Regions from separate parts of the Lysinibacillus sp. IITD104 genome, predicted to be linked through region 3. Evidence: riboswitches for the same ligand, from Rfam matches in the RefSeq annotation. Region 3 holds a riboswitch; each other region holds the start of a gene.
What was found. Region 3 has a riboswitch for lysine ahead of V1L66_RS06940 (aspartate kinase). Riboswitches for the same ligand answer to the same signal wherever they lie in the genome.
Positions count from the first base shown of each region.

Region 1: linked by a shared signal. The riboswitch ahead of V1L66_RS11940 (transporter substrate-binding domain-containing protein) and the one ahead of V1L66_RS06940 (aspartate kinase) in region 3 are both predicted to bind lysine.
Region 2: linked by a shared signal. The riboswitch ahead of V1L66_RS21665 (amino acid permease) and the one ahead of V1L66_RS06940 (aspartate kinase) in region 3 are both predicted to bind lysine.

Region 1 covers NZ_JBAHYH020000001.1:2,347,844-2,352,472, forward strand. Annotated here, with positions in the region: gene V1L66_RS11930 (amino acid ABC transporter ATP-binding protein) at 1-99, opposite strand, end outside; gene V1L66_RS11935 (amino acid ABC transporter permease) at 112-837, opposite strand; gene V1L66_RS11940 (transporter substrate-binding domain-containing protein) at 1,008-1,865, opposite strand; lysine riboswitch at 1,985-2,171, opposite strand; gene odhB (2-oxoglutarate dehydrogenase complex dihydrolipoyllysine-residue succinyltransferase) at 2,512-3,771, opposite strand; gene V1L66_RS11950 (2-oxoglutarate dehydrogenase E1 component) at 3,863-4,629, opposite strand, start outside.
Region 2 covers NZ_JBAHYH020000001.1:4,286,074-4,290,702, reverse strand. Annotated here, with positions in the region: gene V1L66_RS21680 (nitric oxide synthase oxygenase) at 1-511, shown strand, start outside; gene V1L66_RS21675 (hypothetical protein) at 582-1,112, shown strand; gene V1L66_RS21670 (MFS transporter) at 1,180-2,388, opposite strand; lysine riboswitch at 2,567-2,743, shown strand; gene V1L66_RS21665 (amino acid permease) at 2,826-4,289, shown strand; gene V1L66_RS21660 (response regulator transcription factor) at 4,442-4,629, shown strand, end outside.
Region 3 covers NZ_JBAHYH020000001.1:1,367,911-1,372,539, reverse strand. Annotated here, with positions in the region: gene sdhA (succinate dehydrogenase flavoprotein subunit) at 1-135, opposite strand, end outside; gene V1L66_RS06950 (succinate dehydrogenase cytochrome b558 subunit) at 202-810, opposite strand; gene V1L66_RS06945 (YslB family protein) at 1,083-1,517, shown strand; gene V1L66_RS06940 (aspartate kinase) at 1,616-2,842, opposite strand; lysine riboswitch at 2,965-3,142, opposite strand; gene uvrC (excinuclease ABC subunit UvrC) at 3,250-4,629, opposite strand, start outside.

The sequences.
Region 1 (4,629 bases), 980 kb from region 3:
ACAAACTACCTCCCCTTTCTCCACTTGGAAATTCACATCTTTTAACACTTGGTTACGTCCAAATGATTTACTTAAATGTTCGATTTTAATGACTGCCATTTGTGCGTCCCCCTATACGGCTTCTTTTTGTTCTTTTTGATAGGCATCAGGACCATCTAGACGTTTTTCAACATAGAGAAGGATGCGAGATGCGGTAAATGTCATGATGAAGTAAAGAACACATGCAACGAAGAATGATTCGAAGTAACGGAAGTTGTTACCCGAAATTGATTTTGTTTGGAAGAATAATTCCGTTACCCCAATGACATTTAATACGGCTGTATCTTTAATATTCATGATTAATTGGTTACCTGTCGCTGGTAAAACATTACGCGCTACTTGTGGTAAGACAACATGAAGCATAATTTGGAAGTGATTCATGCCAATTGCTGATGCTGCCTCGTATTGACCATTATCAATGGAGACAATACCGCCACGAACAATTTCTGCCATATAAGCCCCTGTATTGAGGGAAACGACTAAAATACCTGCTGTAATAAAGTGCATATCGATACCGAATGCGATATCTAATCCGTAGTAGACAACCATAGCCTGTACAATCATTGGTGTACCACGGAAAAATTCAACATAGCATGTCAGTATAAAATTAATGAGCTTTAAGCTATAAAATTTCACACCTTTTTTACGAACTGGAATCGTATGCATAATTCCGATGAAAAATCCGATAAATGCACCAATAATTGTACTAATACTCGAAATCAGTAACGTATAATACGCACCTCGTAAAAACATTTGCCAGTTGTTTTCAATAATTGAAAGTATCCATTCAAGACTCATGATGTTCCTCCTAACAATGTCATCTTGCTTGCTTATTTCTTTTGTGCCCTAGCTCTTTCTACCATTCTATGATTTGTCACGCTAGGACATTATCATTATGTAGAGAGGTTCTCATTTTGATAATGATGAAATGATCATGCACGGACTAGTTGCTAGTCCGTGCCATGTCATTATTGTGCTGCGGGTTGTTGAGAAATAGCTTCTTCCATAATCGCTTGACGATCATCTTCTGAAATGCCTTTTAGGATTTCATTGATTTTTTCGCGATTTGCGTCATCTTTACGTAAGCCTACAGCAATTGAAGTATTTGATAGGTCTGTATCAAAGCCTTCTTCAAATGCTACATATGTGAATTTATCGTTGGCAGCAGAAGCGGAAATGCCCTCTGGACGTTCAGCTACATAGCCATCAATTTTACCTGCTTCTAAAGCCACACGCATTGCTGGGAAGCTCTCCATTGCCGTTTGTTTTTCTACACCTTTAATTTGGTCAATCACTGTGTAGTTAGATGTATTTAATTGTGATGTAATTTTAGCACCTGAGAAGTCTTGAATCGATTTTGCGTCTTCATATTTGCTACCTTTTTTAATAACCATAACAAAATCAGAAGTATAATAGTTTTCTGTAAAATCAATTGTTTTCTTACGTTCTTCTGTTGGTGACATACCTGCGATAATTGCATCAATTTTGTTCGATTGTAGCGCTGGAACTAATCCGTCCCACTCCATTTTAACAATGACTAACTCTTTGCCTAAACCTTCAGCAATTTTCTTTGCCATTTGTACATCATAGCCACCTGCATACTCTGCATTATCCGCAATTTTCACTGCGCCATTTGCATCGTCTTGCTGTGTCCAGTTGAACGGTGGGTAGCCAGCCTCCATTCCGATTCGGAATTCACCGCCGCCTTCTTCTTTGTCAGTTCCAGCATCACTTGAACCGCCCTCTTTTTTGTCACTTGTGCCACATGCAGCTAGCACAATTGCTGTCATGATAGAGATCATTACTAACAACCATTTTCTTTTCATGAAAAACTCCCCTTTTCTGTAAAAAAATAAGACAACTGTACTAAAAAAGACCTAAGTATATTGAACTTAGGTCTTACCTTTTATGACAGTTGCCCAAATCCTCACTATAATTTCCATGTTTCCGAGATAGCACAACCTAGTAAATCTGGAAATCCATTTACTAGGACAGTCCTGCACTTATTCACTGCAGACCCAGTATAAAAGTACGAGCTCCTTTTATACTTCGGCGATATTTCCTTCTTCATTGCGTCTTCGCTTGCTTGTACTCAACAATGAACTAATAAATACCGCGCCTCTACCTCACTGGTAACAATTCGTGAGGTTTGTTTATTTAATTGATATTTAGATACTACTATAAAACTAATATGTTCGTCAAGACGATTTTAACATTTTTCTGACTAATGACAATATTAGGATATTGTGCGTTCTGCTTCCACTTTAAATCGTTGAACTTTTGTTGATATTTCTGAAAATTACAACAAATATTTATTATAGAGTATGTTCTATATGTGAGAAAAGTTGCGTTTTTTTCTTTCTTTGCTCCTCTAAACGATGTAACATTCGTACTCTTTCAAGCTTAGAATCGGTCAGTACCTTTCGTCATACAAAAAACCCTGCTGAACATTGTTCGCAGGGTTTAATGGGATTATGAATTTAATAATAAATCTTCAGGATTTTCGATTAATTCTTTAACCGTTTTTAAGAATCCTACAGAATCTTTACCATCGATGATACGGTGATCGTATGAAAGTGCTACATACATCATTGGACGGATTTGAACTTCACCATTTACTGCAACTGGACGGTTAACAATTGAGTGCATGCCTAAAATACCAGCTTGTGTACCGTTCATAATTGGTGTTGACATTAATGAACCGAATACACCACCATTTGTGATTGTGAATGATCCACCAGCCATGTCATTTAAGCCTAATTTTTTATCACGAGCTTTTGTCGCTAAGTTAGCGATATCTTTTTCGATTTCTGCAAAGTTTTTGCTATTTGCATCGCGTACAACTGGTACGACTAAACCTTCTTCAGTTGATACAGCAATACCGATATCAAAGAAGTTATTTAAATGAATTTCATCGCCAGAGATTTGAGCGTTTACGTATGGATATTTTTTCAGTGCTGCAACAACAGCTTTCGTGAAGAATGACATGAAACCAAGTTTGATGTCGTTTGCTTTTACAAACTCTTCTTGTTTACGTTTACGAAGTGCCATGATGTTTGTCATGTCAATTTCGTTGAATGTTGTTAACATTGCTGTTGATTGTTTCACTTCTAATAAACGTTTTGCAATTGTTTGGCGACGACGGCTCATTTTTTCAATTGTTACACGGTCAGAATTAGCTGCTGGTGTGAACACTACTGGGCCACCTGAAGTTGCTACTGATGTAGGTGCTGCTGGTGCTACAGCTGGTGCTGTACCATGAGCTGCTACATCTTGTACACGTACACGTCCTTGTGGATCTACTGGAGATACCGCGGCAAGGTCAATACCTTTTTCACGTGCAAGACGACGTGCTGCTGGAGATGCAACTACACGCTCACCAGAAGTTTCTTCTACTACTGGAGCTGCTGCAACTGGTGCTGCTGCGGCTTGTGGCGCTGCTGGTGCAGGTGCTGCCTCAGTTGGTGCTGCCGCTGCTGGAGCTGCTGCTGCGCCTTCGCCTGCTTCTACTACTGCGATAACTTGACCAACTAGTACAGTATCGCCTTCTTCAGCTAAAATTTGTGTTAATACACCTGCTTCTTCAGAAATGATCTCAGCGTTTACTTTATCTGTTTCAAGTTCAACGATGAATTCACCTTTTTCAACGCGATCGCCCACTTTTTTTACCCACTGTGCGATACTACCTTCTGTAATCGATTCTGCTAATTCAGGGACTTTAATTTCAGCCACTTTCATTTCCTCCTTTGGTTAACGTGCATGACGCACATAGAAGGGCTACTGCTTAAGGGCAAGTAGCCCGGTTTCAAAAATTAATATGTGATTATTTAACCTTTACTGGCTCAGCAACCGCTTCTTCAATAAGAGCTGCTTGTGCTGCTTTATGAGAATCTGCATCCCCTTCAGAAGTTGAGCTCATTGCAGGACGGCCTACATAGCGAAGCTTTTTACCTTCTGAAAGTTCATATAATGTTTCTAATGCATAATTCCATGAGCCTTGGTTTTTCGGTTCTTCTTGTACCCAAACGATCTCTTTTGCATTAGGATACTTAGCAATGATACCAGCAACTTGCTCTTTTGGGAATGGGTAAAGTTGTTCTACACGAATAATGTGTAGGTGATCGAAGCCTTCGCCGTCTTTCACGCGCTCTGCTAAGTCGATCATCACTTTACCTGTACCTAAAACGATACGCTCTACAGCTTCTGCTTTAGCCCCTAAGCCTGGTTGCTCAATCACTTCTTGGAATGAACCATTTGCTAATTGCTCAGCATTCGCCGCAGCTAATGGGTGACGTAATAATGATTTTGGTGATACGACTACAAGTGGACGTACCCCTTCTGTACCTAATAATGCTGCTTGACGGCGTAATAAGTGGTAGTAGTTTCCTGCATTTGAACAGTTCGCTACAAACCAGTTATTTTCTGCTGACATTTGTAAATAGCGTTCCATACGGCTTGAAGAGTGCTCTGGACCTTGACCTTCATAACCATGAGGTAAAAGGATAACTAGACCAGATTTTTGACCCCATTTAGAGCGTGCCCCTGAAATAAAGTTATCAAACATCACTTGTGCCATATTCGCAAAGTCAC
Region 2 (4,629 bases), 2.9 Mb from region 3:
AGAGGTTCCAATCCGCCATCCAGAGTCAATCGATGTGGAGAAATTAGGAATGAAGTGGTATGCTGTACCCATTATTTCGAGTATGCGTTTTCAAATGGCAGGAATTGACTTTCAAGCAGCCCCATTTAACGGATGGTATATGGGAACAGAAATCGGTGCACGCAATTTAGCAGATCATGAGCGCTATAACATGCTACCTGCTATTGCAGAAATTTTTAATCTAGATACAACTAAACAAGCATCACTTTGGCGTGATCGTGCATTAGTCGAACTTAATATTGCTGTTCTTCATTCATTTAAAGAAGATGGTGTGAGCATTGTTGATCATCATACAGCGGCTCAGCAGTTTAAATTGTTTGAGGAAGCAGAAAAAACAGCAGGTAGAGAAGTTACAGGCAACTGGACATGGTTAATCCCGCCACTTTCGCCTGCAACGACTCATATATTTCATAAACCCTATGTAAATATATATCATACACCAAATTATTTTTATCAAAAACCATGCTATTAGAGTAAAGGAACTGTTTACTTTCAATAGTTAATTATCCATTCGTTATACTTTCGATGAGAGAGGGCTTACTATGTTAGATCAGCAAATTCCCAATATCCCATGGAGACAATTGACAACACCTTATGGTAGAGGTACAGCTATTCCTCAGCTGATTGAACAGGAGCAATACACACAGCTAACTGAGTTAATTGAACATCAAGGTACACTGTGGCAGGTGACACCATGGGTTTTGCTTATTCTTTTAAAAAAGCTTAAAAGTAAAAAAATAGAGGATGTCTCCTTACAAGAATTACAGTTATATTTAGCTGTGGCACATGCTATTACGAAGGATTATCTAGACCCAACCAATACTGTTGAAAATATGCAGGAGCTATTAAAAGTCAACTATTTATGGAGAGAACATGAGGACAATGATGAGCAGGAGTGGGAGGAAGAAACGCCAAAGGGCTATGAGCAGCAAGCTTTTATAGGCTATTACTATTATAGTTATAAGCTCTTACAAGAAGCTGTTCCTATTTTTTCTGCTATAACAGCTCGTAATAATGAAGAATCAGATTACCTTGCTGAATTGCTAACATTACTCCAGCAACTCGACAATTAAGTAATGTGGAAACACTATATAGAAATAGAGCAGATGGAGGAAGTCGATCCACCTGCTTTATTTAATTTTAATGCACATATTCATCCTTAGAGGCTCTCATTGAGCAAAAGAAGAGTAACATTGCCACAACGACAAAGAGCCATCCCGCAATATTCCAGCCACCAAATAAATCATGCAAGAAGCCAAAAAGAATAGGACCGATTGCGGCAAATAAATAACCCAAAGATTGGGCAAAGCCTGATAAATCTGCTGCTTCAAATGCAGTACGAGTGCGGAGAGTGAAGAACATCATTGCTAGAGCGAATGAAGAACCACCTGCTAACCCTAGAAGAACCATCCATAGTACTCCAAGACTTGTCCATTCCATGACAACCCCAACAAAGCCTACTAAATAGAAGGAAGTAAACATCAATACAAGTGGGCGTTGAGAAGTCATTTTGCCTGCAATAATAGGCACTGCCAAGGCCATTGGTACTTGTGAGAATTGCATGATTGAAAACATCCAGCCAGCTTTATCAGGTGCTAAACCTTGAGCAATATAGATTTCAGGTATCCAAGCTGCTGTTGTGTAGAATAATAAAGACTGTAAACCCATTGCCCCTGTGACAGCCCAAGTAACAGGTGATTTCCACAGAGGTGTACTGGTCTTTTTAGATGTAGTAACTGGTTCCGGTTTATTTGACTTTAGTTGAGGTATCCAAATTAAGATTGTAACTAGAACAAGTATGAGTGCAATGGATAGCGCCCCTTGCCAGCCTAACGATGAATTAGCTATAGGATAGCTAATACCAGCACCAAGGCCAGCAGTAAAATTCATGGACATGGTGAAAAAGGCCATCAATAAACCAACATGATATGGAAATTTCAATTTTAATAATCCAGGAATTAATACATTTCCAAAAGAAATGGCTACGCCAATTAACACAGTACCCAATAGAAGTAATTCTGTTGTACCAAGTGAGCGTAGGACAATCCCTAAGGCCAAGAGAAAAGTGGATAAAAATAATGTTAGCTCGAGCCCTAATTTGCGTGCTACAACTGGCGCAAATGGAGATATAATAGCAAAAGCCAGCAATGGAATAGTTGTTAGAAAGCCTGCCAATACATTAGATATCCCTAGATCTTCACGGATAAAGGATATAATTGGGCCAACAACAGTTAGTGGCATTCGTAATGTAGAGGCTATAAAGATAACGCCAAAGACTAAAAGTAAGGTTGTTCCTTTCCAGCTAATTTTTTTACTTGGAAAACTAGTGGAATGATCATTTGTAGTCAAAATAAAATCCCCCCTAATAATAACCATTCTAATTGAACTACTATAACACTTTATCACACTATTAAAAATAGTAGAAGATTCATAAAATACAGAACATTTCCCGTTGTATTGAAATGTCTATGGTCTTATGTTAGTATAATAAACATCATAAATTTAATAATTATATGCCTCATGTTTGTATTGAGGTAGAGGTCGCGATATTTATAAGTATGCTAATTGAAATGACAAGCATTGATGAAATTAGCTGAAAGGAAATATTGCCGAAGTGTGAGGGGACTTGAAAACCTCATGCTGGGGCTGTCTCCGAAAGGAACAGAACTGTCACGTTTGCACAACGTGTTGAGCTATCATGTAAGAAAAACTGAGGATTAACGTAGCCATCACAGTGTATATGTGATGGCATTTTTTTGCCTCATAAATAGGAAGGAAGCTATATCGTGAGTGAAATAAAAGTAAATCAGTTCGGACATAAAGCACCGAAGCTGAAAAAAGAATTAAAAAGTCGTCATATCACAATGATTTCTTTAGGCGGTACAATTGGTACGGGGCTATTTTTAGCCAGTGGTGGTGCTATTGCTCAGGCAGGACCTGGAGGAGCATTGCTTGCCTATGCTTTAATCGGTATTATGGTGTATTTTTTAATGACAAGCTTAGGGGAAATGGCTGCTTATATGCCATCATCAGGTTCATTTAGTACGTATGCAACCAAATTTGTAGATCCCGCTTTGGGCTTTGCATTAGGCTGGAACTACTGGTATAACTGGGCAATCACCATTGCTGCAGAAATTGCTGCTGTATCATTAATTATGAAATATTGGTTTCCAGATAGCTCATCAGCACTTTGGACAGTATTATTTATTGCTGTTGTACTGACGTTTAATTTACTATCCGTAAAAAGTTATGGTGAAAGTGAATATTGGTTTGCCATGATTAAAGTAGCAACGGTCATTGTTTTTATTATCATTAGCTTACTAATGATTTTTGGTATTTTAGGTGGGCAGGCTCCTGTAGGTTTCACTAATTTCTTTATTAGTGATGGGCCATTCCATGGTGGCTTCCTTGCCACATTTGGTATTTTCCTAGCAGCTGGATTTTCATTCCAAGGAACAGAATTACTTGGAATTACAGCAGGTGAAACAGATGATCCTGGTAAAAATATTCCGAAGGCTGTTAAATCTGTATTTTGGCGTATTATTTTGTTTTATATTTTAGCGATTGGTGCAATTGGGATGTTGATTCCATTCACAGATGAACGTTTATTATCAGAAGATATCGCAGTCTCACCGTTTACACTAGTGTTTGACCGCCTAGGTATTGCCTTTGCTGCTTCATTAATGAATGCCATTATTTTAACGGCTATGCTGTCAGCAGGAAATTCAGGACTATACGCATCTTCTCGTATGCTATGGCAATTAGCAGTGGATGGACATGCACCTAAATTTTTCTCAAAGCTAAGTCGTCGAGGTATTCCGATTTATGCACTTATGGCAACATTAGCTGTAGGCTGTTTAGCATTTTTGGCATCCTTCTTTGGTGATGGAGTGGTTTATATCTGGCTATTAAATGCTTCTGGAATGTCTGGCTTTATTGCATGGCTAGGTATTGCATTTAGTCATTATCGTTTCCGCCGAGCGTTTGATGCACAGGGCTTAGATCCAAAGTTATTACCTTATAAAGCTAAATTATATCCATTTGGACCATTATTTGCTTTTACTGTTTGTATGATCGTAGTCATTGGACAAAATTACACAGCCTTTACAGGTGAAAAAATAGATTGGTACGGTATCCTTGTTTCGTATATTGGGATTCCACTATTTTTAGCATTATGGTTGGGCTATAAAATAAAGCACAAAACAAAAATGCTTCCACTTAAAGATTGTGATTTAAAAGTTGAAGATTAATTAATAGAGCTGTTCTGTAAACCAAAAAGTGATGGTTTATAGGGCAGCTTTTTTTTAACACTCATGAACAAAATCTCTCCAATTAAACATCATAAATATGGTAATGTAATATACATATGGAAATTGGGTTTTAGTAGGAGAGGTGCATGATAATGCAAAAGCATATTTTACTGGTAGAAGACGATGAAGCCATTCGTGAAATGGTTGAAAATTATTTAACTATGGAAGGTTTCAATGTCACAACCGCGATCAATGGTGAAGAGGCATTACAAAATTGTTTGCAAAATACCTTTGATTTGGTCATCTTAGATATTATGATTCCTAAACTAAATGGATTGGA
Region 3 (4,629 bases):
CGCACAAACAGAGTGTGAGCGTTTTACAGGAACTAATGAGAATAAATCAACTTCAGTACCAACTTCAGCTGCTTTAATCGTTGCCATCAGACCGGCAAGACCACCGCCGACAACAATTATTTTGCTTTTCGCCATGATTATTTCTCACTCCTCTTAAAAAATTGCAATGATTGCATGTGCTCTATCGTAGCTTCTATTGAATTATACGAAAGCTAAAATAGCAGCCACACCAACTACACTTAGAATTACGAAAAGAATGTTTGTTACGTAAGTAGCGATCTTTTGAGACTGAGGAGATTGTGTAATACCCCAGCTTACTAGGAATGCCCATAAACCGTTAGATAAGTGGAAAGTTGCTGATAAAATACCAACAATGTAGAATCCAAGCATGAATGGATTAGCAACGATATTCGCCATCATGTCGTAATCAACGTGTGTGCCAAGTGCTTTTTGAATACGAGTTTGGAAAATATGCCATGCAATGAATATCACTAAGAATACACCAGTAAAACGTTGTAAAGAGAACATCCAGTTACGGTACGTGCTGAAACGTCCTGTGTTTGGTGTAGCAGTGAATGCAATGTAGACACCATAGAATGCGTGGAACATTAATGGAATATAGATGACAATCCATTCAACTAGGATAAGGAATGGAATCTTTTCCATTACTGCGGTAGCATCGTTGTAACTTTCTGCCCCGCCTGTTGCTGTAAAGTTAATGAACAGGTGCATCGTTAAAAACAGACCTACTGGAATGATCCCAAGTAGAGAATGTAAGCGACGCCATAAAAACTCTCGATCTTTCGACAAGACTGTTACCCCCCTTAGTACTTAAAATAGCACAACAAAAGAAGTCATCATTTTGTAAATGATACTTCATTGACTGTGTATTTCATCATGGTACAATATTATGACATGTTTATTGTACTCTCAAGAGCTACGAGCGTCAAGGCAACTCGGAGTTTTTCATAGAGCTTATTAAAGAACTAATCTAGTACATGATGCGTCGTTTTTTCTCGAAAAATCTATCATTACTTTATTACCGTTAAATTTTAAGAAAATTCTAAGAAAGAAGGATAACAATGTTAAACACTCCATCTCCTACAATCTCATCATTTGGCTATGAGATCATTCGTGATCATATTCTATCTTCTATACTCGGTAAACATGAAGATGATGTCCTTTATTGGGCAGGTAAGGAGCTTGCTCGCAAGTTCCCATGTAAAAGTCAAGATGAACTTATCGCATTTTTCGCAGATGCCTGCTGGGGTACATTAGAACTCATAAAGGAATCAAAAGATGGACGCATTTTCCAGTTGACAAATGACCCTGAAATTCTGCAAATTAAGCAACGTAGCTTTAAACTTGAAGCAGGATTTATAGCAGAGCAAATTCAACTAGCGAAAGGCTACCTGACAGAATGCTATAATGAAAAACGGGAAAAGCAACAATACGTCATGTTTACAGTCAAATGGGATGTTAAAGAACGTATTATGAATACCATTCCCTTAGAATAATTAAAAAGGATTGTCTCCCATTAAAGAATGGGAGGACAATCCTTCTTTTTTCTTCCTTTTATTTCGGTCAATTACATAAAATGCTGTTTCTTCTATTATTATATGTAAAGTGCTTGCTCTAAATTAAACTCATCATGGAGAGCATTAGCTGCTTTGATCATATCATCCTGTGGGACAACAACGGACACTTTTATTTCAGAGGTACTTACCATTTTTACAGGGATATTTTCACGACGTAACCGATCAAACATACGAGCAGCAACGCCTGGATTAGAAGCCATGCCTGAACCTATGATAGAAACTTTTGCTAGCCCAATTTCGAAGTCAGCAAAACTAAATCCGAGTGATAATTTACTTTCCTCTAACACACGTAATGCTTCCGCAAATTCCTCTTTTAAAATGGAAAACGATACAGTTGGCTTCAACCCATCAATAATGGCTTGGACAATTATATCTACATTAATACGGTTCTCTGCAAGAACCGTAAATATGTCTGCTAATGAAGCATTGGAAAAAGCATCATACCCTACTGTTAAACGAATAATATCCGATTCAAATGCCACACCACGAACGACTAAATTTTTTTCCATTTCTACTTCCTCCTTCAATAAAGTGCCTACTGATTCAACTAAACTTGAGCGTATAATAACAGGCATTTGAAATTTCTTCGCTAACTCCACCGCACGTGGATGTATGATATGAGATCCTAAGTTAGATAATTCCAACATTTCATCATAGGATATTTCCTGTAGCTTTTGGGCATTTGTAACATAACGTGGATCTGCTGTATAAACACCGTCCACATTTGTATACATATCAACTCTCTCCGCTTCCAATGATACAGCAAGTGCTACAGCTGCTGTTTCAGCTCCACCTTTCCCAAGCATGGTAATATTGTGCTCTTCGTCAATCCCCTGTTCTCCTGCAATGACTACAATTTGTCCCTGTGTAAAGTGTTCTTCCATTCGACTAACATCTATATAGTCGATTCGTGCATGTCGATACATACCGTCCGTATGTATACCAGCTTGCCATCCAGTTAGAGACACAGCATTATAGCCTGCTTCCTGTAAGGCGATGGCTAATAAAGCACTAGATAATTGAGAGCCTGTTGACAAAACTGCATCTAATTCTCGTTTCGATACATCGTCTGTTAGTTGATGTACCATCATTTTCATCTCTTTCAAAGTGAGTCCCATCGCTGCAACGACCACCACTACATCAAAACCTTTGTCCTTTTCAGCAATCGCTTTCCGAGCAGCCTCTTGGATTTGTTCAGTGGAACCTAATGCAGCTCCTCCAAACTTCATCACGATTTTAGCCATTCTTTCGTTCTCCCTTCCAGTTCATGTATTTCACCTAATTATGGGTTTCTAGAAAAACTAAAAGGCAGCCTCCACATAACGTGAAAGCTGCCTATAACATGTACAATAATCGTAACTTGCGCATGTGTGATAGCTCTCCGAAACGTTTAGAATCGACAGTCTTACATTTCTTAAATGCAAAACCAGTACAGCAATGGAACAACAATACTGTACTTCGGCAAGCTCCCCTTTCACACAATATCTTTGGATTTGTCCATCCTCCATCGTGTTACTCTTGAACCTTGCACCTCTATCATCACTTTAAAGTGAATGTATTCAATTCATTAAGCTTTAGCGTAAACAAACTAGTCACGCAGTTGGCTCTCCATAACATTGAAAACAATGTTATTTATAACCATAGCACATGCCTATTCCTTTGACAATGATTGTTGCTGAAAATAGCTAAAAATTTGGCTTGCTAAATTAGCGGGCATCCCAGCCTCCTGTAATGCTAGCTCGCTCGCCTCTCGAATTTTTTTGACTGAACCGAAATGTTTTAGCAACTGTTGCTTTCGTTTTGGTCCTACCCCTTCAATATGATCTAATACAGATTGAATGGCATGCTTCTCATGCTGTTGACGCAAGAATGTAATAGCAAAGCGGTGAACTTCGTCTTGAATTCGTTGTAATAAATAAAAGCCATCACTTGTACGTTTCAAGCTAATCACTTCTGGTGGATCACCAAACAATAGCTGAGATGTATTATGCTTATCATCCTTTGCTAAACCAGCAATCGGTATGACAAGACCTAGCTCATCTTCTAGTACTTCACGGGCTACTTCCATTTGCCCCTTACCACCATCAATTAAGACTAAATCTGGTAATGGGAGACCTTCCTTTAAAACACGTATATAGCGACGACGTATAACCTCCTGCATTGCACCGTAATCATCATGCTTGGCTGCTGTACGTGTTTTATATTTTCGGTATTCCTTTTTCGCAGGCTTCCCATCAATGAACACTACCATGGCAGATACTGCATCCGTTCCATGCATATGACTATTATCAAAAGCTTCAATTCGTAAAGGTGTACTAATACCCATTGCTTCACCAAGTGCCTCACAAGCACCAATGGTACGTTCCTCCTGGCGTTCTATTAGCTGGAATTTAGCTGCCACAGCAATTTCGGCATTTTTGGTTGCTAATTCAACCAATTCCTTCTTTTGACCTCTTTTCGGTGTAAGCACTTTGATCTCTAATAATTCAGTTAAGATAGCTGCATCAATGGCTTGTGGAATAAAGATTTCTTTTGGCTTAATATGCTCTGGTTTTTCATAAAAGCGTCCAACAAAAGTTAAAAATTCATCCTCTGCATCTTGATAGATCGGGAAAATCGAGACATCACGCTCTATCAGCTTACCTTGGCGCACAAAGAAAACCTGAACACACATCCATCCTTTTTCCACTGCATAGCCAAATACATCTCGATTTGTTGTATCACTTGAAACTATTTTTTGTTTCTGCATAACCGTATCAATATGGGCAATTTGGTCTCGGAATTCCTTCGCTCGCTCAAATTCCAGATTTTCTGCAGCTGCTAGCATTTTAGCTTCAAGCTCTTTTTTGACTGCCTCCACACCACCATTTAGAAACTTCGTCATATCCTCAATCATATCTTGATAAACCTGACCATTAATTTCCTTCACACATGGTGCTAAGCATTGACCCATATGATAATACAGGCAAACCTTCGATGGTAATTGTACACATTTACGCAGCGGATACAATCGATCCAATAGCTTTTTTGT